DNA from 4 places in the Rhizobium sp. Leaf341 genome. Region 3 is predicted to be linked to each of the others. Evidence: predicted binding sites of a transcription regulator. Region 3 holds the regulator's gene; each other region holds the start of a gene.
The links. Region 3 encodes LexA, which represses DNA repair genes until DNA is damaged. Its sites were predicted from a motif close to TGTTCNNNNTGTGTTCNG; they were not measured.

Region 1 (7,752 bases), on a different contig from region 3:
AGGAGGTGGACGTGCGCACCAAGGGCCGCCACGATCCCTGCGTCGGCATCCGCGCCGTGCCGATCGGCGAAGCCATGGTCGCCTGCGCGATCGCGGACCACTATCTGCGCGACCGGGGCCAGACCGGGCGCCTTGATTGAGCAATGTCGGCACGGCCGGCAGAATTTAGAGACGTCGGCCTTGCCGACTTTGTGAGACCAAGAGGCCCGAGCGGCCGCCTGTCAGAAGAGGATCCCACCCATGTCCTTCGATCAGAAGCGCGTCGTCGATGCCATCCGGGCGTTCGAAGCCGGCGAAATCGTCGTCGTCACCGATGATGACGGCCGCGAGAACGAGGGCGACCTCATCGTGGCCGCCGTTCACTGCACGGCCGAGAAGATGGCCTTCATCGTGCGCCATACCTCCGGCATCGTCTGCGCCCCCATGCCCAAGGAAGAGGCCAAGCGCCTCAACCTCAACGCGATGGTGGCCGACAACGACAGCGCCCATACGACGGCCTTCACGGTCAGCGTCGACTTCAAGCATGGCACGACGACCGGCATTTCGGCCGACGACCGGACCCTGACCGTGCGCAACCTTGCCAATCCCAATGCCGGCGCCTCCGATTTCGTCCGCCCGGGCCATATCTTCCCGCTGGTGTCGCGCGAAGGCGGCGTGCTGATGCGCTCGGGCCATACCGAAGCCGCGGTCGATCTCTGCAAGCTTGCGAGCCTGCCCCAGATCGGCGTGATCTCGGAACTCGTCAACGACAACGGCACGGTGATGCGCGGACCGGATGTCGCGGCTTTCGCACAGGCGCACGGCCTCAAGCAGCTCTCGGTCGCCGATCTCATCGCCTATCGCCAGCGCAAGGAAACGCTGATCCACCGCGGCGCGGTCTTCGATATCGATACGCCCTACGGCATGGCCAAGGGCCACGCCTTCGCGCTGCCCTGGGATCCGATGCAGCACCTCGCGGTGGTGTTCGGCGACATTCGCGACGGCGTCGACATTCCGGTGCGCCTGCATCTCGAAAATGTCGGGGCGGATGTCTTCGGCAAGGAGCGTCAGCTCGACCGGATCCTGAAGCGCATCTCCGACAGCGGTCGCGGCGTCGTGGTCTATCTGCGTGAAGGCTCGGTCGGCGTCGGCGCCTCGCAGACGGCGCGCAAGACGCTGCAGGATCGGGAAGGCCACAGCGAGGCGCAGGCCCGCGACAGCGAATGGCTCGAGATCGGTCTCGGCGCCCAGATCCTGAAGGACCTCGGCATCTCGTCCATCAAGCTCCTGTCGACCCGCGAACGCCATTATGTCGGACTGGAAGGCTTCGGGATCGAGATCTCGGAAACGATCCTCCTCTAAGAGCTCGCTCCGGGAGACGCCGGCCGGGATCAGACCGGGGCCTCAGATGCCGGCATCAGACGAGGGCCTCAGTTGCTGGCATCAGAGGAACCTCAAATGCCGTTATCCTCGGTCTCGGCCTCCGCGATTGCATCGGGCAGCATGATCATCAGGGCGGGGACGGCATGCTCGAGCGTCGCCCAGATCGTGTCGACATTGAGCGTGGCGAAGCCACGGACGATGTGGTTTCGCATGCCCTTCATGTTCGGCCAGGGTATGCCGGGAAATCTCTCGGCAAAGGAACGATGCTCCTGGAGAATGCGCGCGGCGCAATCGCCGATGATCAGGAGGGTGAAGAGGCACGCCTGACGGGTTTTCTGGTCTTCCAGAAACTGCTCGCGATCCATGCCGTGGCAGAATCGACAGGCCCAGTCAGCCATGTCTTGCATCTCCTGCAGATGCAGAACGGCACGTCTCGCACTCATACAGGCATGGCTTCCTTCAGGACCTTCGTTCGCAGGCTCTCCGGCAACCCGCCCGACGTCATCACCGACACCGGCATCCCGAGCAGATCCTCCAGCGCGACCTGAAGGCCGCCGATGTCGAAGAGGGTGGTGCCGGGGCGGTCGTCGACGAGAAATTCGAGTTCGCCCCTGTCGGTCTCTCTGTCTGTCTCTCCGTCGATCTCCCTGCCGGCTTCCCTGCCGGACTCGCTGTCAGCGTCGAGGTTTTCACCCGCCGCGCCGACGAGCCGCGGGTTGGACAGGTCGAAACGACGAACCAGCGCATGGACCGCGTCCCGGTGTTTCTCGATGGCAGCGGCCGGCGTCATGTCAGATCCTCGTTCTCCGGCCTATCCTAGCCAAATCGCAAGACCCTTTCAACAGGGAATGCTGAAATACACAGCCGCCGTTCCGGCCGTCGTGCGTCTCCCCTGCCCTCTGCTCGAGGTCACCGCCCTCGTTCCTCCGGCTGAATTTTCCCGTCGAGGTCTCTGGCCCCGCCGGGGTTTCTGGCCCCGTCGAGCCATACCACCTGTTCGACGCCGGCGAAGCGGGCGATGCGGGCGAGCTCGGCGTCGAGGCGGGCATCGCGGGCGGCGGACCGGCGAATGCCGGGCTCCCACCACACGCGCTTGACCTCCAGCACGCCGGCCTTGCGGTTCGCCTTCATGTCGATGCGGCCGACGAGGCGGTCGCCTTCGAGCAGCGGGAAGACGTAGTAGCCGTATTGGCGCTTGGGCTCCGGGACGAAGATCTCGATGCGGTAGGAAAAGCCGAACAGGCGCTCGGTGCGGGCGCGGTCTCTGAGCAGCGGATCGAACGGGCTGAGGACGCGCAGGCGCGCCGGCGGCTCGTCGAGATGACCGAGCGTGTCGGGGAAGCCGGCCAGGGCATGGGCGGCGCGCGGGCGGCTGCCGTCGGCGGGCTCGATGACCACCGGCTGCAGCTCGTGCGCATGCGCCAGCACCCACTGCCGCGCATCGTCCGGCGTGATCAGCGCGAAGAAGGCGGCGAGCTCCCCATGGGTGGCGAAGCCGAGGCGCTCGAGCGCCGCCCGGCAGCACCAGTCGACGAAGCTTTCCCGATCCACCTCGGACGTGCGGTACACCTCGGGGATGACGCGTTCGGTAAGATCGTAGATCTTCTGGAAACTGTCGCGACCGGCGATGGCCAGCGTGCCGGTGCGCCAGAGATATTCGAGCGCGGTCTTGGAGGGGTGCCAGTTCCACCAGCCGCCGGAGGTGCGGTCCTCGTATTTGAAGTCGCGGGCAAGCACGGGGCCGGTCTCGGTGATCTGCCGCAACGTCTCGTCGAAGGCATCCTCGAACCCCGCTTCCCGCCATTTGCGCCAGCGCTCGACCAGCGTCTCCCGTTCGCGGGCAAAGCGATGCTTCCAGTAGACGAAGAAGGCGCTCGGGATGATCGAGGCATCATGGGTCCAGTGCTCGAACAGCGCGCCATCCTTTTCGAGAAGCGCCGTCAGATGCTCCGGCCGGTAGGTCTGGTTGCGGGCATGCAGGATCATGTGGTGGGCGCGCTCCACCGTGGAGATGCTGTCGACCTGCACGAAGCCGATGCGCGTGATGAGATCGAGCAGGCCGTCCTTGCCCAGCGCCCGGTTGGGCGGCGAGGCCAGGCCTTGCCGGTTGAGGAAGATGCGGCGGGCGTCGCGATTGGAGAGGAGAATCGTCATGGCTTTGATCATGCTTTGTTCTGACAAAGAATCAACTGCCGGCAGAACCGGCAACAGCGCCCGAACACGCCATCTGCGATCCCCCGAACCCCGCTACCCGGGCTTGCCTTTCCCTCGCTTTGGCCTATGAACCGGCCATTCGCTGTCAGAGCCGAGGAGAGGGAATTGGAGATCCGCTTTGCCGATTGCAGTGTGCGCTATGGCGACACCGTTGCGCTGCAGCCGCTCGACCTGACGCTGACCGAGCGGCGGATTGGGGTGATCGGGCTCAACGGATCGGGCAAGACGACCTTCGTGCGGGCGATCAACGGGCTCGTCAAGCCGAGCCGGGGCCGCGTGACCGTGAACGGGCTCGACACGGTCGAGGACGGTCCGGCCGTTCTGTCCAAGGTCGGCTTTATCTTCCAGAACCCGCAGAACCAGCTGATCCTGCCGATCGTGGCGGACGATATCGCGCTCGGGCTGAAGAGCCGCGGCCTTGCCACGTCCGCGGTTGCCGCCCGCGTCGAGGCCGTTCTTGCGCGCTTCGACATCGCGCATCTGGCGCGGCGGCGGGTGCATGCGCTTTCGGGCGGCGAGACGCAGCTGGTCGCCATGGCGAGCGTGCTGGTGACGGAGCCCGACATCCTTATTCTCGACGAGCCGACCAACCAGCTGGACCTGAAGAACCGGAAGCGGGTGATCGACACGCTGGCGGGCCTTCCGGAAGCCGCCATCGTCGTCAGCCACGATCTGTCGCTGATCGAAAGCTTTGCACGCGTGCTCCTGTTCCATGAGGGCCGGCTGATCGCCGACGGCGCACCGGTCGACGTGGTCAAGGCCTATGAGGCGGTGGCCCTGTGCTGAAGAGCCTGCATGTCGAGGGCAGCACGCCGCTTCACAGGCTGTCCGTGCGGATCAAGCTTGCCGGCCTGTTTGTCGCCAGCCTGGCGATCTTCGTCACCGAAAGCCCTCTCCTCCTCGGCGGCGCCGCGGCGCTGGCGGCGCTCGTCTTTGCCAGCGTCGGGATCGCGCCGCGCGACGCAGCGTCGCGGCTTGCCTGGCCGCTCGTCTCCGTCGCGCTGGTGGCGCTCGCCACGGGCATTTTCGAAACGCCGCTCGCCGGCCTCGCCACCTTTCTGCGCTTTGCCACGCTCATCCTCCTGGCTGCGGCCGTTACCGCGTCGAGCGAGACGGGGGATGTCATGGAAGAGGTGACCGTCCTCATGCGGCCGTTCGAGCGGCTGGGCCTCGTCAATGCCGCCGATATCGGGCTGGCGCTCGGACTGGTGCTGCGCTTCGTGCCCGACATCGCCCTGCGCTACGAAAGCCTGCGGGAATCGCATGCGGCGCGGGGCCTGCCGGTGCGTCCGCTGCGGATGCTGGCGCCAATGATCATCCTGACGCTGAAAGATGCGGACATGATCGCCATGGCCATTGACGCACGCGGTCTGCGCCGTCAGTAATTCGCGTCCATAAGACCTTTGTGAAAGGAGGGACAATGTCCACACGCGACCTGGTTCTCATCGCCCTGTTTACGGCCGTCATCGTCGTTCTCGGCATCATCCCGCCGATCACGCTCGCCTTCGTGCCGGTGCCCATCACCGCCCAGTCCATGGGCGTCATGCTGGCCGGCTGCATCATCGGCGCCAAGCGCGGCGCGCTCGCCTATCTCCTCCTCATTCTCATGGTGGCCGTCGGCCTGCCCGTGCTTTCGGGCGGTCGCGGCGGCCTTGCCATCCTGGCCGGCCCGACGGCCGGCTACATCGCGGGCTGGGTCGTCGGCACCTTCGTCACCGGCCTGATCGCCGAGCGGATCGTGCGCGAGGGCCAGGCCGGCGTGCACCAGATCGCCGGCTTTCTGCTGGCCTCGATGATCGGCGGCATCGGCGTCGTCTATCTCATGGGCACGATCTGGCTCGCCCGCAGCACGGGCATGGACTTCCTGGCCGCGCTCTCGGCAAACGCCGTCTTCCTGCCCGGCGACGTTCTCAAGGCCGGCATCGCGGCCCTTGCCGCCCGTGCCGTGCTGGTCGGCTACCCGCTGCTGCCGCAGCGGACCTGACGCCCGGGCGCACATGTCGCAGGGTGCGCAGGCAGCAGGGCGCCCGTCCCTGCTGCCTGCCGCTCATGCCGGCCGCATATGCCGGCCGCAGCCTCCCGTCGCTGCGGACCATGTTCTAACCTGCTCAATATGCTTGGTTATTTTATCCCGAAACCGGTTCCGGTCTGCCGCGTTTTGCGGTAGCTTGCCGCGCATGACAACGATCCTCTTTGAAAATCCCATCTTCCTCGAGCATCAGGTGCCCGAGGGTCATCCCGAGCGGCCGGACCGGCTGCGGGCGCTCAATCTGGCGCTGGAGCATGACCGGTTCTCGGACCTCGTGCGGCTGAAAGCGCCGCAGGGCAACGAGGATCTCGTGCTTCTCGCCCATCCGGAAGAGCATCTGCGGGCGGTCATGTCGGTGATCCCCGAAGAGGGCATCAACAGTTTCGAGGCCGATACGCATGCGAGCCCCGCCAGCCTGCAGGCCGCCCTCACCGGGATCGGCGGCGCCGTGGCCGCGGTGGATGCCGTCTTTACCGGCAAGGCGGACAATGTGTTCGTCGCCTCGCGGCCGCCCGGCCATCACGCCGAGAAGACGAAGGCGATGGGCTTCTGCTTCTTCAACAATGCCGCCATCGCCGCGCGCCATGCCCAGCGCGTGCACGGCGCCGAGCGCGTGGCGATCGTCGACTGGGACGTGCATCACGGCAATGGCACGCAGGACATCTTCTACGACGACGCGTCCGTGCTCTTCTGCTCGACGCACCAGATGCCGCTTTATCCCGGCACCGGGGCCAAGGACGAAACTGGACGGCACGACACCATCGTCAATGCGCCGCTCTCGCCCGATACGGGCAGCGAGCATTTCCGGGAGGCGTTCAAATCCCGCGTCCTGCCGGCGCTCGAGCGTTTCCAGCCGGATCTGGTGATCATCTCGGCCGGCTTCGACGCCCACCACCGCGATCCGCTGGCCCAGATCAACCTCGTCGGCGACGATTTCGACTGGGCGACAGGACGGCTGCTCGATATCGCCGGCAAGCATGCCGAGAACCGCATCGTCAGCCTGCTGGAAGGCGGCTATGACCTCGTGGGGCTCGCCGAATCGGCGGGCCTGCATATCCAGCGCCTGATGAGGGGATGACCGACATGGCAAACGACGCACGCACGCAGATGCCGGCCGACGGACCGGCCCAGACGGCCACCCCTGCCGACGTGGCATCGCTCTCCTTCGAACGGGCGGTCGAGGAACTGGAATCCATCGTCTCGGCGCTCGAGCGCGGAGATGTGGCGCTCGACCGGTCGATCGAGTTCTACGAGCGCGGGGAAGCTCTGAAAAAGCATTGCGAGGCCCTGCTCAACGCGGCGGAAAACCGCATCGAGAAGATCCGCCTCGACCGGACCGGCAAGCCGCAGGGCGTCGAGCCGCTCGACGGCGCCTGACGCGATCAGGCGGCGACGCTGCCCTCGTCCGCAGATGGCTGACGATCGGACGACGGCGCGTTGGCGGGCTGCAGATGCCGGTCCGTCAGGGCGGCGAGCTTGCGGGCGTTGCGCGCGACGATCATGCTGAGGTGATTGCCGGATGAGACGGTCCATGCGGCGTTCGGCAGATAGGGCTTCCAGATGCGCACGGCATCGCAATCGATCGGCGAGCCCGACGTCGAGGCGATGAACAGGAGCGGCCCGTCATAGATGCGCGGACGATACAGCCCCTTCATCTGCAGCAGCTGGCGGGCACGGGCATCATAGCCGGGCACGTAGTCGCCGGCCCATTGCGGCGCCCTTAACGGGTAGTCCGGCGTGCGCGGATCGGAAAAGCGAAAGAAAAACTGATGGCCCCGACGGGGCGGGCTGTGACGGAAGGCGGCCGCCGCCACGGCGTCGCGCAGGGACAGGCCGCCGCTATCGCGCGGCGTCTCGCAGGATGCCTCTGCGGAGCGCCGTCGACGCCGCATCCGTGCCGAGAGCTTGGCCAGCACCGAGCGCGCCTGGCGCATGACGGTCCGGCGCATCAGCCCGGCCCAGAGAGGCCAAGGCCAGCTGTGATCGTTCTGCGGCGGGTCGAGCAGCATCAGCGTGTCGATACCATCGCCTTCGGCCCGCAGCCGCCGCCCGAGCTCGAGCGCGAGGATGCCCCCGAACGAATAGCCGGCCAGCCGATACGGCCCCACCGGCTGGATCTCCTTCAGGGCGCGATAGGCCAGCGCGAC
Region 2 (7,752 bases), 480 kb from region 3:
GATATCGGCATCGACGTCGGAACTCTCGGGATGCTTCTCGGGATAGGCGGAAACGGAAATCTGAAAGCGTCCACGCCGGGCGAGTGCCTCCACAAGCGCCGCCGCGTTTTCATATCCGCTCGGAAACGGCTGATACTGGGCGCCAATTCCCCCTTGCGGGTCGCCGCGCAGCGCCACGAAGTGCCGGACGCCGGCCGCCGCAAACTCGTCCACGACGGCATCCACCTCCGACCGCGTCGCCCCGACGCAGGTGAGGTGCGCGGCCGTGCTCGGAATGGCGCAATCGTCGATCAGGCGGCGCACGGTGGTCAGAGACCGTGCCTTCGTGGACCCGCCCGCCCCGTAGGTCACGCTGACGAATTCCGGTGCATAGGCATTCAGGGCCGCAGCCGTGCGGGTCAACTGCGCGTCCATCTCGTCGGATTTCGGCGGAAAATACTCGAAGGAGAGGCGCAGATCGCCGCGCTCGGCCGGGTAAAGCGTGCGGGTAGACATTCAGCGGGCTCCTGAAGCAAAACGCCGGGATTGATCGGCGGAGGACTCTGCGGGCTTGGCCGCGATCCAGATGGTAACGGTCAGCGGCGTCTCCTGCGCGGCCTTCGGCGAAAGATCGATGACGCGCTGGACGGAAAGGCCCGCCGTCTCGAGCCACTCGCCCATCACCTGATGCGAAAAGCCGAGACGCAGGTGGGCGTGATCCTGCCGCAGATGCTCGAGGGCATGCGGCGCGAGATCCACGATCGCCAGACGCCCTCCCGGCGCCAGAAGGCGCGACGCTTCCTCGATCGCCGCTTCCGGCGCCTCCAGGAAATGGAGAACCTGATGGATCGTCACCAGATCGAACTGGCGGCCATCGAGAGGTAGATTGAAGATATCGCCATGACGGACGGATGCCGTGGAGACACCGGTCCGATCCAGGTTGGCCCGGGCCACCGCCAGCATGTCACGGCTTGCGTCGACGCCCGTCGCGGTCTTGTAGAGCCCCTGGAAGAGCTGAAGGATCCGCCCGGTGCCGGTTCCGAGATCGAGAAGGCTCTCGACAGGCTCCGGCCCGACGGCCGCCACCAGCGCCGCCTCGACCTCCGCCTCGCTGACATGAAAGCGCCGCATCGCATCCCATTCGGCGGCGTTGCGGCTGAAATAGGCCTGTGCCCGATCGGATCGGGCCTGCTTCAGCGCGGCGAGCCGATCGCTGTCGCGGGCCAGAACCGCATCGTCCCCGTCCGCCGCCGCGAGAACCTGGCGGATCAGCGCGACACCTTCGCCCTGCCCCCGCAGCCGAAAATACGCCCAGGCACCCTCCTGGTAGCGATCGATCAGGGCCGCTTCGGTCAGAAGCTTAAGATGGCGGGAAATACGCGGCTGAGACTGCCCCAGGATCTCGGTGAGGTCCGTCACGGTCAGGTCACCGGCCGCCAGAAGGGCGAGCAGGCGGAAGCGCGTGGGCTCGCCCGCGGCCTTCAGCACGTCCACCACTTCCTCCAGCCGCAATCTGTTGTCGCTCACCATGCTCTTCCCATCAACACATAAAGATATGTTTATGTGATATTGGAAGGGGCTGCAAGCGGAAAGACGGCGTGGGGGCGATTTGCGGCGATCAAAAACGGCTCTGAGGCCGCCGGAGGCTGGGCCATCGCCGATGTATACGGCGCGACACAGTGGCAGGTCCGGTCGACCCGTGACGGGATCGGCAACGGTAGAGGATGGCATCGGTGCCGACGTCGCCGGGCCGGATCCCAAGCTGCACATTGGCAGCGAACATCTCAGACGCAGAAACAAGAACTCGAAGCGGAGCGCGAAGGCGGCAGCTCGAAGGACCCATGCCGGATCTCTCATGCCCCGAGGGCATGCCGGGAACCCGTCCCCTTTACAGCAGAAGGACGGGTTCCCGAGTCGATGGCAACCCGACGCTTAACGCGTCAGGCGCTTGTAGGTGACGCGGCGTGGATTGACCGATTCCGGGCCGAGACGGCGGACCTTGTCCTTTTCGTAATCCTCGAAGTTGCCTTCGAACCATTCGACATGGCTGTCGCCCTCGAAAGCCAGGATATGCGTTGCAAGCCGGTCGAGGAACATGCGGTCGTGGCTGATGATCACGGCGCAGCCGGCGAAGGCTTCCAGGGCCTCCTCAAGCGCCGAGAGCGTTTCGGTATCGAGGTCGTTCGTCGGTTCGTCGAGCAGGATGACGTTGCCGCCGTCCTTCAGCATCTTGGCGAGATGGACGCGGTTTCTTTGACCGCCCGACAGCGAGCCGACCTTCTGCTGCTGGTCCCCGCCCTTGAAGTTGAACGCACCGCAATAGGCGCGGCTGTTCATGTCGTACTTGCCGAGCTTGATGATGTCGTTGCCGCCGGAGATTTCCTCCCAGACGGTCTTGTCGCCACCGAGCGAGTCGCGGCTCTGGTCGACATAACCGAGATCGACCGTCTCCCCGACGGTGATCTTGCCCGTATCCGGCGTTTCCTGACCCGTGATCATGCGGAACAGGGTCGTCTTGCCGGCGCCGTTCGGGCCGATGACGCCGACGATGCCGCCCGGGGGAAGCTTGAACGTCAGGTTGTCGATCAGCAGGCGGTCGCCATAGCTCTTCGACAGGTTCTCGGCCTCGATGACGACCTGACCCAGCCGTTCACCGACCGGGATGACGATCTGTGCTTCGCCGGGCTTGCGGTTTTCCGCTGCTTCCACCAACTCGTCATAGGCGCGAATACGTGCCTTCGACTTGGCTTGACGCGCGCGGGGGCTGGAGGCGATCCATTCCTGCTCGCGGGACAGCGCCTTCTGCTTGGCGACGTCTTCGCGGCCTTCCTGCGCAAGACGCTTGGCCTTGGACTGCAGATAGGCGGAATAATTGCCCTCGTAGGGAATGCCGCGACCGCGGTCGAGTTCGAGTATCCAGCCCGTGACATTGTCGAGGAAGTAGCGGTCGTGGGTGATCATCATGACGGCACCCGGGTATTCCCGCAGGTGCTTTTCGAGCCAGGCGATCGTCTCGGCATCCAGGTGGTTGGTCGGTTCGTCGAGGAGCAGAAGGTCCGGCTGCGACAGGAGGAGCTTGCAGAGTGCGACGCGACGGCGCTCACCACCCGACAATGCGGTGACGTCGGCGTCTGCCGGCGGGCAGCGCAGCGCATCCATGGCCATCTCGACCTGGCTGTCGAGATCCCAGAGGTTCTGACTGTCGATGACGTCCTGCAGACGCGCGCCTTCGTCGGCCGTCTCGTCGGAGTAGTTCATCATCAGTTCGTTGTAGCGCTCGAGCACGGCCGTCTTGTGGGCGACGCCCTCCATGACGTTGCCGAGCACATCCTTGTCCGGATTGAGCTGCGGCTCCTGCGGCAGATAGCCGAGCGTCGCGCCCTCGGCGAGCCAGGCTTCGCCGGTATATTCCTTGTCGAGACCGGCCATGATGCGCAGGACGGTCGACTTGCCGGCCCCGTTCGGTCCGAGAATACCGATCTTCGCATCGGGGTAGAAGGAGAGATGGACGTTCTCCAGAACCTTCTTCGTGCCGTAGGCCTTGTTCAGCCCGGCCATGTGATAGATGAATTGACGCGCCATGCTCGATCAATGCTCCGCGGGAATTGGAATTTGGCCCGCTATGTAGGCGAATTGCGCCGGGGGAGCAATGACACCGGCCGTCATTTCCACCCCGATGCGGAATTGGAGCGCCCGCACGACGTCAACCGAAACACGTCGCGGTTCGGCAACCTTAAGGGCGCCCGATCGCAGCATCCGATGCGTCGTCGCTTGGTTCCTCTTCGGTTCCCGTCGTCTCGGATCCCGTCTTCCTGGCCCTCTCCTTCGAACCCGCCTTCCCAGCCGCAGCCCCCGCCGCTGCCGGACGCGGTGCAGACGGTTGACCGGCGGCATCGACCAGACCGACGCTGCAGCGCGAGGCGATCGGTGCGGCGCCAAGGATGGCCGCGGCGAAATCCGAGGCGTCGGTCATCGTCGGGGAGAGCCCGATCGTCAGCCCCGTCACCAGCGTCCGATCCCCGATCTTGCGGCATTGGAGACGCACACGCTGCCCTGCGCCGGCTGCAAAATCGGTGTCGAACGCGGCCCTCACCTCGGACTCGTGGATCTCCTGCCCGATCCGGTTGCGAAACAGCGCGCCGACGGCAGACCGGTTCACCGCCTCGAGCAGCCGGATCTGCAGAGAGAAATACGCCTCGGGTTCGAGCGTCTGGCAGCTCCCGCTTCGCAGCCACAGATGCCGGTCAAGCCCGGAAGCGACCCCCGGCATGGCGGAGGCAAGCCTCGCGCCGACGTCGGCCGAAAGCGGCACCTCCGGCAAAGCCAGCCAGTCATGCCTGCGATCCTGCATTCGAAGAGCGTCGGAGACCTTGCAGAAGCTGTTGCGGACCGGCCAGAGGCCGGCGAGCGTGAGTTCTGTCGCATCGGTGCGCCCGGAGGTCTGACCCACACATTCCGGACGACGGGCCTTGATCTCGCAAAAGGCAGGCAACCAGCTGAGCCCGAGAACCTGGCCGGTGCGTCCCGCTTCGGGCTTGCGCTTTCTGCGGTCCTGAACGGTGGCGGGATCGGCCGGCGCGGAGGAGGCCGTGCGCACCGCGTTGCCCGGGGAACCGGGCGCGTCGTGCGCGACGCCCGGACGGGAGAGGGACGCATCCGCCGCAACGGACGTGAGCGCGACAGCCGCGACATCCCCCGCTTGCGCACCGCCCGCCGCGCTTGCTAGCATCAGGGCAAATGCGAGGCAGCGGAGCGAACGACCGAGACAGGACCACGGATCGAGAGGCCTCGACCTTGGAAACGACGCAGACAAACCAGCGCGAACACCTGACGACATCATCTCGACCTCCAGAACAAAACGTGATCAATTAAGGTCTAAATAACGAATATTGCAAGCACGGAGTCGGTACGAGGTGTATTTTTTTAGAAAACGCTCATATTGACATCGCGGCGGCGCGGCGGGATAGTGCACGGGAGGCAGTTTATGGAGGGATCGATCGTGGCATTCGAGGACAGGCGGCTTGCCAGCCCGTCGGGTGCGGATCTCGCCGTCTATCATCTGCCGGCGACGACGCCGACGCGCGGTGTGCTGCTGGTCAACCACGGCGTGGCCGAGCATGGACGACGTTATATCGACTTCGCCCGGTCCATGGCGGCACAGGGTTTTGCTGTCTATGTGCATGATCATCGAGGGCATGGCGCGACGCGTTCTCCGGCGGAACTGCAAGGAAGATTTGCGCCCGATGGCGGCGTCGATGCGGTGCTGACGGACGTGGCGGCCGTCAGGAACGAGGCCGCATCCGAGCACCCTGGTCTTCCGATCATCCTCTTCGGGCATTCCATGGGCGGCCTGGTTGCCCTGAATGCCGCGGAACGCGATCCGGAACTGTACGACGGCCTCGCGATCTGGAACTCGAACTTCCATCCCGGCCTGCTCGGTCGTCTCGGGCAGCGCGTGCTGGCGATCGAGAGGATGCTGAAGGGATCGGACGTGCCGAGCCCGCTGATCGCCCGCTTCACCTTCGGCGAGTGGGCACGCTCCGTTGCGCATCGCCGGACGGATTTCGACTGGCTGTCGCGCAATCCCGCAGAGGTGGACGCTTACATCGCGGATCCCCTTTGCGGTTTCGACATTACGGTCTCGCTATGGGTCGAAATGCTCCGCATGTGCTTTGCGGGCGGAGAGCTCGATCGCCTTCGCCGGCTGCCGCCGCAAATGCCCGTGAACCTTGTGGGCGGCGGAGAGGACCCCGTCACCAAGAAGGGCAAGGCGACCGTCTGGCTCCAGGCCCGGATGAAGAAAGCGGGCCTGCAGAGGGTCACCACGATGATCTATCCGGGGGCCCGCCACGACACGCTGAAGGACACGGTCCGGGAACGCGCCATCCAGGCGTTCTCCGTCTGGTGCCTCGGTGTCATCGGGCGTCCCTCCGTCGGCACCTGATCGTCTGTATCGGTCCGCACATGTGCGGCTCCAGGATCCAGGCGATCGCCCGGCTCGGGCGGCTTCAGGACGGCGGAGCCGGGCAGGCAGAGCGGCGCTCGGCGCACTCTTATCCGCGGATGTGCTGGGTCTGCTGATAGACGGCGGTCGAGCGCGCGCCGGAACGGCAATAGCCGAGCATCGGGCGCTGGAACGTGTCGAGCGCGTCGACCATCTTGTGAACGGCTTCGGCCGTCACGCCGGCGGGGCCGACGGGGATATGCATCGTTTCGATGCCGAGGGCGTGGGCGCGCTGCTCGATCTCGGCATAGTCCGGCTGGCCCGGCTGCTCGTGGTCCGGACGGTGGCAGACGATCGACTTGAAGCCGAGCGCCTTGATTTGGTCGAGGTCGGCGGCCGTGATCTGGCCGGTTACGGAATATTCGTCATTGATCGGGCGGATGTCGTCCATGCAGGTTCTCCTCGACGCGCGGCGTGCCGCAAGCTTCGTTGCCGACGATGTAGGACGCCTTTGCCGCGCAGGTCAATCAGCCCGGTCCGCCCCGGCCGCATCGACAAGGCCGAACATCAGCTCATACGCGATCGCCGCACCCGGCATGAGCAGGACGAGCGCGCCGCTCTGCGACAGCTCGGAGCGCTTGGCGATCCGGTGCGACACCGGCTCGATGCTGACCACGTCGGCGGCGTCCCTCTGGCAACGCCACATCTGGAGAAACGGCAGTCCGTCGGTTTTGAAGGATATGTCGAGCGAGCGGTTCGCAAGCGCCGCAAACGGGCCGACCCGCATCTTCGCCCAGCCGTCCGGGCCAAGGGACACCGCGCCGGCCGGAAACAGAACATGCGCGCTTTCGCCGTCGCCGAATCGCCAGGTCATGGCTCCGTTCGGAATCATGGCGCCGCTGATGCGGGTCTGATCATCAAAGAAGCGTCCCGCAATATTGATGTGATACATCCACATGGGCGGAAACGGCCTGTCGCCGATATTCTCGACCCGATCCCGAAGATGAACCGATCCCTGCTTTATCGACCAGCGGCGATCGAGCCGGGCCTTGCCGCCATCGGCCAAGGCGATATCGACCATCGCCCGGCACGTGGTGTCGCTCGCCTCCCACGGGGTCCGGTCGACCGGCGTCCCCGACAGCGAACCGTGAAGCGGATAGCGCCCTCCGCCGTCCGTGGGCTCGGGATGCCGGATATGATCCGGACCGCAGGTGAAAAGAAAACCCTTTAACGCCTGATCGATGCGCGGATCCCCGTCGGACGGGATCGCATCTCCCGGCGAGAGGTCTGTCCCGTCGATGACCAGTGCCGCCACATCCATGGCGGAGGCAGGATCGAGCAGCAGTGTGACCACCTGCCCTCCATGGCTGTCGTCCAGTCGCATCGTCTCCCCTTCCCAAGGCGCCATCCCGTGCCGATCGCGCCTTGGACGGCGCACCCACACATGGTTAGCAGTTCTTTAACGTTGAATTCAGGCTTTTCATATTAACGTCCCATTCCGCTTGTAGCTCGCGGGACGGCCCGCCCATCAACAGGTTCCCGCCTATCAACAGGTATTCACGTGACGATCGCTCCGAGACGCATCTCCTCCCTTCTTCTGGCCGCCCTCATGGCGGCGAGCCTCGGGCCGGCTTCCACGCCGGCTGCGGCCCAGTCCCGCATCGTGCTGTCGCCCGATCAGGTCCTGGTGACGCCGCAGGGGGATGTTCTCGACTACGTCCCTGAAAACGGCGAGGTCCGCGTGATGCGCGATGCCAGAGGCCGCACGGTCCTCGTGGACAATTGGGGCAATATCGTCGCCACCGTGATGGGATCGCGTGGCGCCAACG
Region 3 (7,752 bases):
CGCGCGAAGAGCAGCCGCATGTAGTCGTAGATTTCCGTCACCGTCCCCACGGTGGAACGCGGATTCTTGGACGTCGTCTTCTGCTCGATCGAGATCGCCGGCGAGAGGCCCTCGATCAGATCCACATCCGGCTTCTGCATCATTTCAAGGAACTGGCGCGCGTAGGCCGAGAGGCTCTCGACATAGCGGCGCTGCCCCTCCGCATAGATGGTATCGAATGCGAGCGACGATTTTCCCGACCCCGAAAGGCCGGTCATCACGATCAGCTTGTTGCGCGGGAGGTCTAGATCAACCCCCTTGAGATTGTGCTCCCGCGCACCGCGGATCGAAATGGTCTTGAATTCGCTCATGGTAGGATGCTCTGTGTGGGGACGAAGCCATTACTTAAGATCGATACTTCATATGTCGAGCCGGCGTCGCGCGAAACCGAAATTCCACGCTGAAGCAATCCGCCGGACGGATGGCGGCCGGAAGGGAACGCGCGGTCCGTCTTGCGAACCCGCACGACCCGTCTGGCGCGTCGCTCGATTGACAGGATCATAGCGAACACCTAGAACAAATAAAGAACAAATTTGCAAACTGTGGATTGCCGCCGGCCGGGGGCGAAAAGCCACGTCGAAAAGCGTAGGCTTCCGGCACACTGCGGATGGTCGAGCCGCGTTCAGGAGACAGGACAAAGAGATGGCTGGTAGCGTAAACAAGGTGATCCTCATCGGAAATGTCGGTGCGGACCCGGAAATCCGGCGGACGCAGGACGGCAAGCCGATTGCCAACCTGCGCATCGCCACCTCCGAAAGCTGGCGGGACAGGAATTCCGGCGAGCGGCGCGAGAAGACCGAATGGCACACGGTTGTCGTCTTCAACGAGGGTCTCTGCAAAGTCGTCGAACAGTATGTGAAGAAGGGCGCGAAGCTTTACCTCGAAGGCGCGTTGCAGACACGCAAGTGGCAGGACAAGGACGGCAACGACCGTTATTCCACCGAAGTGGTGCTCCAGGGCTTCAATTCGACGCTGACCATGCTGGACGGACGTGACGGCGGCGGCGGCGGTGGAGGCGGCGGAAGCCGCGGTGGCGCCGATTACGGCGGCAGCAGCGGCCCGAACTATGGCGACGACTACGACCGTCCGGCGTCGTCTTCCAGCGGCCGGTCCGGCGGGGGTGCCGGCGGATCTAGCGGTGGTTTCTCGCGGGATCTGGACGACGATATTCCGTTCTGATTCCGTTTCCGATTATCACGATCGAACAGTTTTCGCCGTTGCGAATGTCTTCGCGACGGCGTTTCTGTATGATGCTTGGCCTCTGCGCGATCGAGAGATCGTATCGTGCCAGAAGCGCCTCCAAACCAAGAAAAAAGCTGATGGAAATAGCGGGAAGCGAGCCGACGACAGTTGAGTTAGGCGGAATGGGACTTGCAGAACACATGAGGAACATATAACACTGTTCTTGCTTTGTTTCGTGACTCTGGAGTCGATTGATCATGCTGACCCGCAAGCAACAAGAATTGCTGATTTTCATTCATGAGCGCATGAAGGAATCGGGTGTCCCGCCGTCGTTCGACGAGATGAAGGATGCCCTCGAGCTGGCATCCAAGTCCGGCATCCATCGTCTCATCACGGCGCTCGAGGAGCGGGGTTTCATCCGGCGTCTGCCGAACAGGGCGCGCGCGCTGGAGGTGATCAAATTGCCGGACGCCTATCTCGCGTCCACTCCGCCGAAGCGCGGCTTTACGCCCAGCGTCATCCAGGGAAGCCGTCCGGCTCCCGCTTCGGAGACACCGCTGACGCCGCCGTTGGCGGTGGGAAACGACAACAGCGTATCGGTTCCTGTCATGGGCCGCATCGCGGCGGGGGTTCCGATCTCCGCCATTCAGAACAACACGCATGACATTGCCGTACCCGCCTTCATGCTGGGCAGCGGCGAACATTACGCCCTGGAGGTCCGCGGGGACTCCATGGTGGATGCCGGTATTCTCGATGGCGACACCGTGATCATTCGGAACGCCAACAGCGCGAGCCCCGGTGAGATCGTCGTTGCGCTGGTCGATGACGAAGAGGCGACCTTGAAGCGCTTCCGACGCAAAGGAGCGTCCGTGGCCCTGGAAGCAGCAAATCCCGCCTATGAGACCCGCATTTTCGGACCGGACCGTGTCAAGGTTCAAGGAAAGCTTGTCGGCTTGATTCGCCGCTATCAGTAAAATCCACGCACACCTGACCGCACCACGTCGGACAGAAATCGGCGACCGGTATCGCTGACCGAGCAAGATGGCCGCTGGTGCGATGGGTTCGCTCCCGGTCGTCGTGTCGCGAAAGCGCGCGCGTGATGTTGTGCGTGCGGTTTCGTCTCGCGTCCTTGGTCGTATGAACGTTCCACGGGATCAGGCTAGCAGTTGCGTTTCGGTACGTGGTGGCCAAAGCCTGTCGCCGAGCGACAGTGCCGTTCTCCTATCGATTGAGTCGTGTGACGGGACTGTGGAACCGGTTGCAGGCGGCCGCGTTAACCGTCCGAATGCTGCGGAGACCGAGATGCCGGGAACAACGGAAAGTTTTGAAGTCCTGGTCTTCGATGTGAACGAGGGCGAGGTCTCTCAGTCACGCGAACCGATCATGGCCGAAAGTGCCGACGCTGCACGGCAGTTGGCGGGTCGGCTGGCGGAAACGCACGCCGGGACGATTGCCCTCTCCAGGCGCGGACGCGTGGCGATCGGAGAGTGCGAGCCATCCGTCGTTCTGGAACAGCACGGTCGGATCGGTGATTTCGACTGAGAAGGCCGACCTCGCGGCCCCACTTTTTCCGCGCTTTTGCGCAAAGGATCATGTCTATGAGAATGATTTTCGTCGGGATGCTTGCATCCGTCCTCAGTATCCTCGTGATCAAATATGCCAACAACGACCTTGGCAACAGTGTCCCGATGACCACCGTCGGAGCAGCCAGCTCCCTCTAACAGAGACGCCAGGCTGCTCCGGAGTGCCGGAAAGGCCGCGCAAGCATGGCGCGGCGCGACCAGACCTCGGTCACTCGTGGATCGTGTAGGATCCCATCTCGCAGAGGTTCTGTTTGTCTTCCGTCGTTGCGAGGTTCGATCCCTCTTCGAACTCGAACCGCATGTCATAATCGCAAACATCGCGACCATCTGCGATCGTCAGTTCGATGGTCTCGCCCGGATTGAGAACCTGCTCGCCGAATACGTCACCTTCCCATTCGCTGACGCCGACGGGCGACGTGTAGAACCGCGTGAGGACGGATTGCGTGCCGTTTTTGAGCGAGAAGACGAGATCTTCCGCTTGTGCCGTTCCGGACATCAAAATCGTGCCCAAAACAAGCGCGCCTGTCAGCCGTGCCAGTGTCAACATTGTGTTTATCCCCCCAAGGAATCTCTGTGGCGTCCGTTCGTGGACGCTAAATGAAGAATAGCGATGGCTTAAGCGGGTTCAACGGGAATCTGACGCCTGCCACCGATTTAACGGCGTGTAACCTACGCGGAGTGATCCCTAGGGATTTCAAGGCGATGATGCGGGAAAGATGCACTGAACGGCAAAGGGGAGAGAGGCGCACCCTCGTCACGGCGGCCGCAGCTGCCTGAGGCGACGGCTCTGTCGTTACCATTGGAAAATTTGGACGGCCGCCGTAACCTCGTGGCAGCGACGTGACGTCAATCTGTCGCCCGACCCCGCTCTAGAACCAGCGGCAGTCGCGTCCGAGGTCCTTCTGACAGAAGTCGAAACATCCGTCCACTCCCCATCACCGCCATATGCAGTGCTCGCCCTGGACGATGTTGCTCGGGATAAGTATCTCCGTCATCATGAAGCTTCAAATGGCTAGGTTGATCAAGGTGCGGCCTTGGGGCTACGCCACTGCGCAACACGACGTTCACCGGGAGAGCGACATCAGCCAACCGGAGCTCGCCAGGGTAACCGCTGAACCTCAAGATTGCCGCGCCTGTGGAAAACAGGTTGCTTGATCAGACAGATAGGGGAGAAGCGGGTGAGAATGGAGGCCTCGCCCGGAATTGAACCGGGGTGCAAGGATTTGCAGTCCTCTGCGTCACCACTCCGCCACGAGGCCTCTTAGGGTCGATCAACGAGCCGTGGCCAGCGTTTAGAATCATCCCAGACGAAGCGCAAGAGGAGGGGCCTGCTTTTCCAACTTTTCTTGGGACCAGCAGCCACAGGATCGCGGAAGGGGCGCCACTGCGTCCGTCTGTCGGTCAAGCCTTTCGAAACCGATGCAGGAATGGCCCCGAAAAAATTAGGACGACGGTCTCCGTCCTAAGCCGCACCTGTCGCGTAGCGTTGGGTCGCCCGAAGAGGTTCGGAGATTTCGGAGGCCTAGGTCTGCCAAGAGGATGCGTCGCGCGGGTGATCTGTGAACATGACGCCCTCAGGGCTGCCCGCCACGCTTGATGAAGATGACCGCGACCCCTCCGCGAACCACTCTAACGCCGGCGTCACTCGGTCGGGTATAATGGTTGCGCTTCCGACGCCTTTCGGCGGGCCTCAGCATAGCGCGTCTGGAACCCGAATAAAGCCGTTGCCAGACCCGAGGGATCGTTTCCGCTGCCATCAAAATTTCATGGCGTGCGTTCGCTATCACTGAACAATCTCCAAAAAGCCGCGGTAGGGTTCCAGCCCAAAACCTCCGGCTTTTCCAGGCTCGTAGCGTTCAATGCATAGGTCGAACGCCAATTCTTACCTACAACAGTGAACCGAATATTTTGTAACACGTCTGCAGTTGCAGCACTCTTGCAGGATATGTTGACAATGTTGCAGCGGGTCCAGCCAAGGCGGCGAAATTCGTCAACCAATTTTGATAAGCTATAACATAGGCTTGTGGCGGAAGAGGTGGGATTCGAACCCACGGTACGGTCTCCCGCACGCCGGTTTTCAAGACCGGTTCCTTAAACCACTCGGACACTCTTCCGGATGCGCGCATGCGAGGGTTTCACCGGATTAGCGGCTCACGGCGGGATCGTCAACTCGGCTTCGCGCTGGGTCTCGGCAATGTCATGCGCGCGGACCGCGCGGCGCGAGCGCTCGTGGCGGTCCATGGAACAAAAATCAGTCGGGCGGGTTCCAGCGAGTAGATCAATCGTAACGATGGAGATGAGCAATGCGGAACGTCTTGACGATCTCGGCTCTCGTTCTTGGTGTTGCTTTGTCGCAGCCGGCCGTTGCTGCACTCGGCACTCCGGGGGCAAAGGATTATGATGAAATCGCGTTGGCGGGCCTCTCGTTCGCGACGCCTGTGAACGGCGAGGCCTATGAACAGCGGGCCGAGGTCTGCGTGCCGCCGGAAGAACAGTATATTCCCTCCTTCGTGCGCGATCCCGGCGGTCGCATCGTCGGCGTTACCTATACGATCATTGAATATGTCTGCTGATATCGTCCCTTGCGCCAATTAACCAAGTATTAACCATAAACATCAATTCCGTCCGCATCACTGCTGTGGCGTTCGCATTTACGCCATGTTGCTGTCATTTTTGACGACTGTATCTTTTTGGTACGATCGGTCCACCTACGGGGGTAGGGGTATCGGTTCGTCAGACAGCGGCAATGGGACACATGACTTTCAGACATTATGCTCGTCTTCTCGCGAAAAGCGCAGGCTTTGTGGCCGTTCCGGCCATTTGTCTGGTGCTGACATCCTGTGGGACCACAGGGCAGGTCAATGCCCCGAAAAAGCGCAGCAAAGAGTATTTTCCGGAGTCGGTCTATGGCGTCAAGGCGAGCCCCCGCGTCGCCGACGGCAAGAACATCCCGAAAGGCGGTGGGCGCTACCAGGTCGGCAAGCCCTATAAGGTCAAGGATACCTGGTACACGCCGAAAGAGGATTTCAGCTACAACAAGGTCGGCATCTCCTCCTGGTATGGATCTGCCTTCCACGGACGCCTGACCGCGAACGGCGAAGTCTACGACACGGCGCACCTGTCCGCCGCTCACCCGACGTTCCCGCTGCCCAGCTATGCCCGCGTGACAAATGTCGAGAACGGCTCTTCCGTGATCGTCCGTGTCAACGATCGCGGTCCTTACGAGTTCGGACGGATCATTGACGTTTCCTCGAAGACGGCCGATCTGCTCGACATCAAGCGCAAGGGCAGCGCGCAGGTTCGCGTCCAGTATGTCGGTCGCGCGCCGCTCGAGGGCAACGACATGCCGTATCTCATGGCATCCTACGCGCCGAAGGGAAGCCGCGTTCCCGGCATCGCGCCCGAGGGACAGATCGCGTCCGGCGTCATGGTCGCCTCGAACGAGCCGCTCGCGCGGCAGGTGCGCACGTTCGGGTCGGCTGGACTCGGCTCTGCTCCCGTTCCGTCTCAGGCATCATCGCAGCAGGCATCATCGCAGCAAACAGGGCGCACACGCCCGGCACCGTCTGCCGTTTCTTCGCTCGATCGGGACTCGTCGATGACGGCGCTCGCCGAGCCGGAGCACGTTCTCCGGGCACCGGGTGCCATGGAGGCGCTCGAGGCTTTCGTGACGTTGCCGGACATCGGCCCGATCCCGGCAGAGCGTCCCGGCAATGTCGGCCGTCCGGGCAACGGCGTCCTCTATGCGGCCGCCTATGTCGAGGCACGTGTGAGCCCATCGGAAGCGGCCTTCGACGCGATCATGGTCGATCCGCACGCTCTTACGTCATCCGCGATCGTGGCCCATGCCAAACGCAACGCCCGCTAGGCGGCGTATGGTCTGCGCCGGCGTGGAGGGTGCTCCGTGCAACGGCTGAAGCGGGGCGGTGTGCTCGCAATCGCGATGGTCCATGCGTTGCTCGGCACCCCGTCGCAGGCGCAGGAGTTTGAAACCAAGGCCCGCCAAGCCCTGGTGATCGACGCCCTGACCGACACGATCCTTCTGGCGAAGGCCGCCGACGAACCCGTGCCGCCCGCATCCATGGCCAAATTGATGACCGTGGAGCTCGTGCTGTCTGCGCTCAAGGATGGGAGCCTGTCGCGTCAAACGCTTTTTCCGGTCAGCGAACATGCCTGGCGGACGGGCGGGGCCCCCTCCGGCACCTCCACGATGTTTGCGGCCTTGAAGTCGAGCGTATCCGTCGCCGATCTTCTGCAGGGCGTCATCGTGCAATACGCCAATGATGCCTGCATCATTCTGGCCGAAGGCATGACGGGCAGCGAAGACCAGTTCGCCGAACGCATGACGGCACGGGCGCGCGACATCGGATTGAAGGCATCGACCTTCGCCAATCCGACGGGTCTCCCGGCGGCAGGCAATCTGACAACGATGCGGGATCTCGTCACCCTCGCACGGCATCTGCGTTCCGCCTATCCGGACGACGTCGCGCTCTTCCGGCAGCCGGAGTTCGAATGGAACAAGATCCGCCAGAGAAACCGCAATCCGCTGTTGTCGGCCGAGATCGGCGTGGACGGTTATGTCACCGGCTTTGCCGAGGGCTATGGCTACGGCATTGTCGCTTCGATGGAACAGGGTGGCCGGCGGGTCGACCTGGCGTTGAACGGGCTTGCGACGGACAAGGAACGGGTCGCCGAGGCGAAGCGCGTTTTCGACTGGGCGATGACGCAGTTTTCCGAGAAACGCCTCTTTGCAGCCGGTGAGCAGGTTGCCGAAGCAAGCGTGTATGGCGGCAACCTTGCCACGGTGGGACTGGTCACCGCCGGACCGGTCGATATCCTCCTCCCGGTGAAGACGCCACCCAAGCTGTCGGCACGCGTTGTGTATCGCTGGCCCCTGGCGGTTCCCGTGCGCGCCGGCGATGTCGCCGCCACGCTGCGAATCTGGAAC
Region 4 (7,752 bases), on a different contig from region 3:
GCCTTGATCAGATCCTCCGGCAGGCCCAGCGCCTTGCCGACATCGCGGATCGCGCCCTTTGCCCTATAGCGCGTGACGGTGGAACAGAGCGCTGCCTTCTGATGCGTGTAGGTCTTGTAGATCCACTGGATAACCTCTTCGCGCCGCTCATGCTCGAAGTCGACATCGATATCCGGCGGCTCGTCCCGCTCCTGGCTGACGAAGCGCTCGAACAGGAGATCGTTAGTCTCCGGATCGATCGAGGTGATGCCGAGGATGTAGCAGACGGCGGAGTTCGCAGCCGATCCCCGTCCCTGGCAGAGGATGCCTTGCGAGCGGGCAAAACGCACGATCGAGAAGACGGTGAGGAAGTAGGGCGCATAGCGCATGGTGCGGATGAGATCGAGCTCATGGCGCACGGTTTTCAGGACACTTGGTGGCAGACCTTCCGGATAGCGGTCTGGGATACATTCCCAGACATAGTGCTCGAGGGACTCTTGCGGTGTCTTGCCCGGAATGATCGCCTCTTCCGGATATTGGTAGGTTAGCTCTTCCAGGCTGAAGGTGCAGCGGGACACGATCTCCATCGTACGAGCGAGCGCCTCGCGGTGGCGCGGAAACAGACGCTCCATCTCATGCGGCGGCTTCAGGTAGCGGTCGGCATGGCGCTCCCGCTCGAAGCCGACCTCATCGATGGTCGTGTTGTTGCGGATGCAGGTGACGATGTCCTGGAGTTGCCGACGGCCCGGCTCGTGGAAGAGCACGTCGTTGGTCACCACGGTGCGCACCCGGTAGCGGTGGGCAAGGATCTCCAGCTCATGCAGCCGCATCTGATCGTTTGGCCGGCGGCGCAGCGACAGCGCGAGATAGGCACGGTCGCTGAAGGCCCCCGACAGCTTGCGGAGCTGCACCGCGCAGGTCTCGTCAGGCAGATCGGGCACGAGCACGGCGATGAGGCCTTCGGCGTAGAGTTCGAGGTCCTCGAACGACAGGATGCAGTTGCCCTTGCCGCCCCTGCCCTTGCCGAGCGTCAGAAGACGGGTCAGGCGGGAATAAGCGGCGCGGTTGGTCGGATAGACAAGCACCGACATGCCGTCCGCAAGATCGAGGCGGCAGCCGACCACGAGACGGATGCCGGTCGTGCGCGAGGCCTCGAGCGCCCGCACGATGCCAGCAAGCGAGTTGCGATCGACAATCCCCAGCGCCTCGATGCCAAGCGCATGGGCGGTCGCAAACAGCTCTTCTGCCGAGGACGCACCACGCAGGAAGGAGAAGTGAGTGGTGACCTGGAGCTCGGCATATCTCATACGGCGTACCTCACGCGAAGATCCCGTGCAGGAACCAGCGGTGCGAGCCGGTGGCCAGGTTCTCGCCGTCGCCGCTGCGGAACACCCAGAAGCGTTCGCCGGCCTCGTCCTCCAGCGTGAAGTAATCGCGCACGGCGGCAGTCTCGCTGTCGCGCTTCCACCACTCGCCGAACACACGTTCCGGCCCGTCCGCCCGCCTGACGCGTCTCCGCTTGCCCCGCCAGGTAAAGGACACCGGCGGCTGGTCGGGCAGGAGCGCGATGACGTCGATGGGGTCGGGGTGCGCTAGAAGACGCGTCGGGCGCGGCCAGTGTAGCGTCCATGACTCCAGCACATCGGCGGCGGCCGCAGCAATCCGGCGCACGCTACGTTCCGGCACGTCGCTGGCAACAGCGGCGTAGCGATAGACCCTGTGGCCGCGATTGCCGAAGATGTCGATCAACGGCGTGATGTCGCGATCGGTGTCATCGACAAGCGTTGACACGCTCTGCGTCTCCTCCAGCGGCTCGGCAATGACAGCGGCCAGCGACAGCTTTTCGATACCGAAGCCCGGCTCGATCTTCTCGGTGCGGTCACGGAAGAGCTTTGTCAGCCAGGCGATGTCGCGCGCGGGCTTTGCCGTGCCGGCCCGGATCGCCTGCCTCGTGCCGTCCACCGTCTCGACAAGGAGATCGGCACGCCGGATGCCGAGACCCCTCTCCTGCAGCTTCTCCACGAGTTCCACGACCAGACGACCAACATATTTGTCGATGGTCTCGGCAGCGCCAATGGGCTCGGCAAAGGAGCGCGAGACGACGATGAGGTCGGGGTCACGGACCGGATCGATCGGTTCGGACACGCGGCCGAACATCTGGTCGAGCCGGCGGCCGATCTCGGGGCCGAAGCGCAGCGCCAGCGGCGCACGTGGTGTTGCAGAGAGTTCTCCGATCGTGCGGAAGCCGAGCGTGCGAAGATCGGACACGGTCTTCTCGGGCAGTCGCAGCCGCGAGATCGGCAGGCGCTCGACGGCCTTTATTGTCTGGCCCGCAGGCACGATCACCGTTTCGCGCGTGATGGTACGCGCACAGGCGTGGGCTGCCCCCCATGTATCGGCGATGGCGACGCGTGCGGTGAGGCCCTTTGGCCGGAAGCGGTTGGCGATGCCCGAGATCATCATCGCCTCGCCGCCTTGGAGATGATCGGCGCCTTCCGTGTCGAGCACGATGCCGTCGGTGCCATCCACGGCAACGACGGGCGAGTAGATCTTCAGCGCCCAGAGCGACAACCGCTCGAGCGCCCGTGCGTCGGCCGAGGGATCGGCATCCACCATCATCAGCCCGCAGAACAGAGCCTGTGCCTTGGCCGCCGCCATGCCGACGCGCACGCCCGCGGTCACGGCTGCCGCATCCGCCGACGACACCCAGCGCCTGGCGCCGCTGCGCGCGATCACCACCACCGGCTGCTCAGGCGGAATATCCGGATCGTCGCGACGAATGCGATCGGTCGGCAGCGTCGGCAGATAGATGGATACGACCCTGGGCATCACAGGCTCCGACAGTAAATTCCGCGCATTCTCCCGACTTGACCCGCATCAGCTCCAGGAACCATTGCGGCCGGCCGACACCGGGAACCGGCAGCGCCACCGACGGCAGCACGCTGACCCGCCACCGCGTGGTGGATGCCGTCGGCTGGCCGAAGTCGTTGGCCTCCGTCTGACGTCGCCATCGCCGCACCACCAGGCCGAGCGTGCCGGACTTCTCGGCGGCAAGCTGGAGCCGGCGCGAGGCCGTCATCGGCAGGCGCACGAGTTCGCCGACCACGGCACCGAGACCGCCATGCGACAGGCCCTCCTCCATGGACGCCAGTACATCCTCCTCGCGATCGACTTCCACGAAGACGACACGATTGGCATCGAGGCCGACCTGGGCGAGCGCCGGGAAGAACAGGTCCGGCCGGGTGAGACACCAGACGACCTTGCCTTTCGTGCGGGCCGCGATCCCCGCGGCAAACAGGGCTGCCGCCGCACCGTCGACCGTGCCCGATCCGCCGCCGGCGATTTCGTGCAGGGCGCCACGGGCAAGACCGCCGCCCGGCAGCACGGCATCGATGGCCACCACACCGAACGGCAGCCAGCCGGCCTGTCGCGGAACGCTGCGCTCCAGCGTTGCGATCCGGTCGCGAAGCTCGGTGAGAACCTGTGCGCGGGCAGCCGTCATCGATCACGCACTCCTCTCGGTTTTGCGGGTTACAAGCGCGGCATCATGCCGCTTACGAAGTTGATGTTCATGACTTGTTCTTTTCGGGATAGGAGTCAAGTCCGCCGTGAATAGGAAAATAGTCGGACGAGAAGCGAGCCCAAGGATTCCGCTTTTGATTCAGAATGGTAAGTCGCGAGCCACAGCCGGATCATCAACAGGAAATGCACCGGCCTGTGGAGGACGCATCGCCGCAACCTTCCACAGGGGTGGTTGCTCGCAAAATCGCGTCCGCATGCTAGGATCGTCCGACCCGGCCTCTCGACCAGCCGTTCCCAAGGGAAGCAACAGATGTGCAACCTCTACAACATCACGACGAACCAGGAAGCGATCCGCGCCTTTGCCAATGCTGCCCGTGACATCATCGGCAACATGGAGCCGTCGCTGGATGTCTACCCCGATCGGATGGCGCCGATCGTGCGCAATGCAGCCGACGGGGCGCGCGAGCTCGCGTCGGTGCGATGGGGCATGCCGAGCTCAAGCCAGGCGCTGTACGAGGCCGCGACCAAGCGGGCGGACAAGCTGCGGGCCAAGGGCAAGGACGTGGACTTCGACGCGCTCCTCAAACAGGAGCCGGACGGTGGCACGACCAATGTGCGCAACACCGCAAGTCGCCACTGGACGCGCTGGCTGGGCGTCGAGAACCGCTGCGTGGTGCCCCTCACCCGCTTTGCCGAGCCGAACCCGGCCGCCAAGGTAGAAGGCGATCGCACGCCGAATGCCTGGTTTGCGGGCGACGCGAGTGAGCCGCTGATGTTCTTCGCCGGCATCTGGGTCAAGGACTGGACGAGTGTGCGCAAGGTCAAGGAAGGGCTGATCACCGCCGACTACTATGCGTTCCTTACCTGTCCGCCCAACGCGGTCGTTGGCCCGATCCATCCGAAGGCGATGCCGGTGATCCTGACGACACCCGACGAGGTCGAGGCGTGGCTGACCTTGCCCTGGGCTGAGGCGAAGGCGCTGCAGCGTGCCCTGCCGGATGACCGGCTGGTTTGCCTCGTGACGGCCTAGCATTCAAGTTGCTGATCATTCGGTAGCGCGGGAGGAGCCACGAGCACGTGCCTTCGCCGATTAGAAAGCACAACGGAACCTGCGAGACCGGCTGCGATACCAATGGCTATTCTGCCGCTGATCCCCTATCTCGTGACCGACCTCAACACGCAGCGGTACCATTCATGACAGTCGTCGCCTCCTACCTCTACCGTGACGGCAAACGCGAGGTGGACGTGCCGCTTGTGGAGCAACTCCACCAACCCGAAGACGGGACATTCGTTTGGGTTGGGATCACCGATCCAACCCCTGGGGAGTTGTCATGTCTAAAGACCATGTTTGGTCTGCATGCTCTCGCAGTTGAGGATGCATTAAACGGCAAGCAGGTTCCGAAGGTCGATGTCTACGGTGAGCAGCTCTTCGTGGTCGTCAAAACTGCCCACCTGGATGGCGACAAGATCGCCTACGGCGAGACCTGCATCTTCGTTGGCAAACACCACCTCGTATCTGTCAGGCATGGGTCGGCGCGTTCGCATAAGGCACTTAGGGATCAGTTGGAGCAGTCACCCCGGCTTCTCGCCCACGGACCCGACTATGTCCTTCACGGCATCATAGATTTTGTCGTGGACGGCTATCTTCCAATGGTCGAGACGCTGGAAGACAAGGTCCTGGAACTTGAGAAACATATTCTGGTTTCGTTGCTGCAGCCCGAGCAGATCCGACGGATCTTCCGCATGCGACGGCAGGTCATCCGGTTCCAGCGCGTGCTCGGGCCCATGTCCGAAGTTGTAGGAAAGCTCGGTCATCTCGAACTTCCCTGTGTCGATGATAATGCACGCCCCTTCTTCAAGGATGTTCACGACCACCTCCGTCGGGTAGAGGGCATGGTTGGAGGCCTGCGCGAAATCATGACATCCGTCTTTGAGGCCTCAAACCTTCTGGAGCAACAGCGGCAAGGGACGATCACGCGGCAATTGGCAGCTTGGGCTGCTATCCTTGCGGTGCCGACCGCCATTGCCGGCATCTACGGCATGAACTTCCAGAATATGCCCGAACTCACCACACGCTATGGCTACTACGTCGTGCTGATCGTGATAGCGACGCTGTGCGGTATCCTTTACGCGCGCTTTAGGCGCGCTGGCTGGTTGTAGCCACTGCTATTGGCTCAGTCCCGCTGCGTTGACTTGGACGGATCGGGGACCCATCTCACTGTCATGCCGAAGCTCGAACAAGATGATGTCGAACTCCTGAAATCCTGGACGTTGCCGTCAGCGGCGACGCTCGGTTCATCCGTTCGCGCGCATGGCATTCTTCTGGAGATGCGGGCCCGACTGCCGGCATCGTCGAAGAAACTGATCACTCTGGAGGCCGGAGAGCTTGTCCTGGCTATGCCGGCCAGCGCGAAATCTGAGTTCAATGCAGCAGCGGGCATTATATCTGCAGCAATGATAGGCATTGAAGGCCTCCCGGTGATCCCGCGCGAGATCCAGGACATCCTGACGATCAAGCCGGGGGAAAGGCACCGCTGGCTTGGAGACGGTCGCCTTCCAAGTGCGGGAACGAGAACAGTCCGATTGGCAGGCCGTGCAAAGAAGATCACCTTTCATGTCTTCGATCCCAAAATCGTGGAAGACCTACTCAACAGTGGCGCTGTTGACGAATGGAGAGAGGACGACGTGGCAGCAGCCACCGAGAACCGTCGCCGCGCTGCTTACAAAGCGAAGCTAACCAGATCGTTGAAGAAAGGTCTCGGTGCCGTTTCGTCTCAGCCAACGGGTCAGGATGAGCCAGCATCCGAACTCGAAGGCTGGGATGCGTTTGGACACGACGGACTCCTGCGATAGAGGGCTTCTGAACAAGGGCGCTGGTCGGTTTCGTCACCCGCTACAAGCACTCCCGAGCCGAACCGTAGAGCTAATCCGTCGCCCTCTACACCAGGTTCCTGTTCGTCCATCTTCTGCCGCCGGAATTCCCCTACCTTACCTTCATCCCAGCCGTCATCGTGACCGCTTTTCTTGCAGGCATCCTGCCGGGAGTAGATCGTTCGTTAAACTAACGGGATGCTTCTTGCGACACATAGGATTCCTATGTATATAGGCTGTATGGAAACGCCGAAAAACCCAACCTCTGTCAATCACCGCATCCGCGAGGGCCTTTCGCGTATCGCAATGGCGCTGCGGATCGACGACTGGAACAGATCAAAGACCAGCGGCGTAAACCCGACCCAGCTCGCAATCCTTGACTTGCTTGACGGGCGGCAGAACGGCCTCGCCGTCAAGGAAATCGCAGCTAACCTCGGGGTTTCGCAGCCGACGGCGACGGACTCCATCGCCGCTCTCGAGCGCAAGGGGTTCGTGGCGAAGCGTAGCGTCGGAACAGACAGACGCGGTGTCAATGTCGGCCTTACGCCCGACGGGCATTCGTTGCTCGAGGTTGGCGAGCCGACCCAAAGCTTAGCCGAGCGGACGGTCGAAGCTCTCACTGAACATGAACAGGAAGACCTGCTCATCATGCTGGTGAAGATGATCAGACACTTGCAGGAAATGGACGCGATCCCGATCCAGCGCATGTGCGCCAGTTGTCGGTACTTCGCGCCGTTCGCTCATTCCGATGCGGCAAAACCGCATCACTGCAATTTCGTCGACGCGGCATTCGGACAGCGGGACCTCCGCATCGACTGCCGCGAACACGAAGCCGCCGATCCCGCGTCACGGGCAGCCACCTGGGACGTTTTCCAACAGGGATAGTACCGCAACCCCTCCAGGCTATGGAGAACAAGGAGAATATGGAAATGATCAGGAAACTTGCAGCCGGCGCGCTTATCGCCGGAACGGCCTCGCTATGGCTGACGACCGCCGGCGCCCATTCGATCAAGGCGGACCCGGCCGATGCCGTACAGGCGTCGTTCGACATCGTGGAGACGACGATCGTGACCAAGGGAGACTCTGCGGTCTTCTCGACCCGCGTCCGCGGAAAGGCAGGCGTGGAAAAGCCCGCTGCCACGGGCAAGTTCGAAGGCTCCGACGTCTACGCCTATGTCTGGCCGACGTCTCTGAACAGCGCGGAGATCGGCTTCGACAAGGATCAGGGCATCGTCGCGCTCGCCGTCACCTTCCATCCCGACTTCGACGACGCGGCCAAGGGCGGCAAGAACCGCGATGTCTGGCACCCGCATTGGGTGGTACTCGCCAAGGACAAGGCTTGCGGTGGCGGTCTCAAGGTCATCGACATTCCGAAAGGCA

Region 1: ASG03_RS02420 (energy-coupling factor ABC transporter ATP-binding protein) is a predicted target of LexA. The motif match lies at 3,522-3,539, and genes of this name have one in related genera.
Region 2: ASG03_RS17055 (ribonuclease T2 family protein) is a predicted target of LexA. The motif match lies at 4,829-4,846, and genes of this name have one in related genera.
Region 4: ASG03_RS08525 (ImuA family protein) is a predicted target of LexA. The motif match lies at 3,546-3,563, and genes of this name have one in related genera.

The regions. Positions count from the first base shown of each region.
Region 1 covers NZ_LMPE01000003.1:158,333-166,084, forward strand. The annotation lists gene aroC (chorismate synthase) at 1-140, shown strand, start outside; gene ribB (3,4-dihydroxy-2-butanone-4-phosphate synthase) at 241-1,341, shown strand; gene ASG03_RS02405 (HepT-like ribonuclease domain-containing protein) at 1,434-1,760, opposite strand; gene ASG03_RS02410 (nucleotidyltransferase family protein) at 1,802-2,152, opposite strand; gene ASG03_RS02415 (winged helix-turn-helix domain-containing protein) at 2,272-3,516, opposite strand; gene ASG03_RS02420 (energy-coupling factor ABC transporter ATP-binding protein) at 3,682-4,362, shown strand; gene ASG03_RS02425 (energy-coupling factor transporter transmembrane component T family protein) at 4,356-4,961, shown strand; gene ASG03_RS02430 (biotin transporter BioY) at 4,997-5,560, shown strand; gene ASG03_RS02435 (histone deacetylase family protein) at 5,754-6,683, shown strand; gene ASG03_RS02440 (exodeoxyribonuclease VII small subunit) at 6,713-6,982, shown strand; gene ASG03_RS02445 (thioesterase domain-containing protein) at 6,988-7,752, opposite strand, start outside.
Region 2 covers NZ_LMPE01000015.1:488,404-496,155, forward strand. The annotation lists gene metF (methylenetetrahydrofolate reductase [NAD(P)H]) at 1-495, opposite strand, end outside; gene ASG03_RS17045 (ArsR/SmtB family transcription factor) at 496-1,509, opposite strand; gene ettA (energy-dependent translational throttle protein EttA) at 1,912-3,561, opposite strand; gene ASG03_RS17055 (ribonuclease T2 family protein) at 3,713-4,708, opposite strand; gene ASG03_RS17060 (alpha/beta fold hydrolase) at 4,964-5,923, shown strand; gene ASG03_RS17065 (TIGR01244 family sulfur transferase) at 6,033-6,374, opposite strand; gene ASG03_RS17070 (DUF4432 family protein) at 6,447-7,307, opposite strand; gene ASG03_RS17075 (L,D-transpeptidase family protein) at 7,533-7,752, shown strand, end outside.
Region 3 covers NZ_LMPE01000015.1:6,528-14,279, reverse strand. The annotation lists gene uvrA (excinuclease ABC subunit UvrA) at 1-350, opposite strand, end outside; gene ASG03_RS15015 (single-stranded DNA-binding protein) at 682-1,218, shown strand; gene lexA (transcriptional repressor LexA) at 1,479-2,195, shown strand; gene ASG03_RS15005 (hypothetical protein) at 2,524-2,763, shown strand; gene ASG03_RS15000 (hypothetical protein) at 3,013-3,300, opposite strand; tRNA gene ASG03_RS14990 (tRNA-Cys) at 3,990-4,063, opposite strand; tRNA gene ASG03_RS14985 (tRNA-Ser) at 4,829-4,918, opposite strand; gene ASG03_RS14980 (hypothetical protein) at 5,108-5,377, shown strand; gene ASG03_RS14975 (septal ring lytic transglycosylase RlpA family protein) at 5,560-6,672, shown strand; gene ASG03_RS14970 (D-alanyl-D-alanine carboxypeptidase family protein) at 6,748-7,752, shown strand, end outside.
Region 4 covers NZ_LMPE01000005.1:272,559-280,310, forward strand. The annotation lists gene ASG03_RS08515 (error-prone DNA polymerase) at 1-1,286, opposite strand, end outside; gene ASG03_RS08520 (Y-family DNA polymerase) at 1,297-2,808, opposite strand; gene ASG03_RS08525 (ImuA family protein) at 2,729-3,481, opposite strand; gene ASG03_RS08530 (SOS response-associated peptidase) at 3,812-4,531, shown strand; gene ASG03_RS08535 (magnesium and cobalt transport protein CorA) at 4,696-5,661, shown strand; gene ASG03_RS08540 (hypothetical protein) at 5,725-6,354, shown strand; gene ASG03_RS08545 (MarR family winged helix-turn-helix transcriptional regulator) at 6,613-7,257, shown strand; gene ASG03_RS08550 (hypothetical protein) at 7,302-7,752, shown strand, end outside.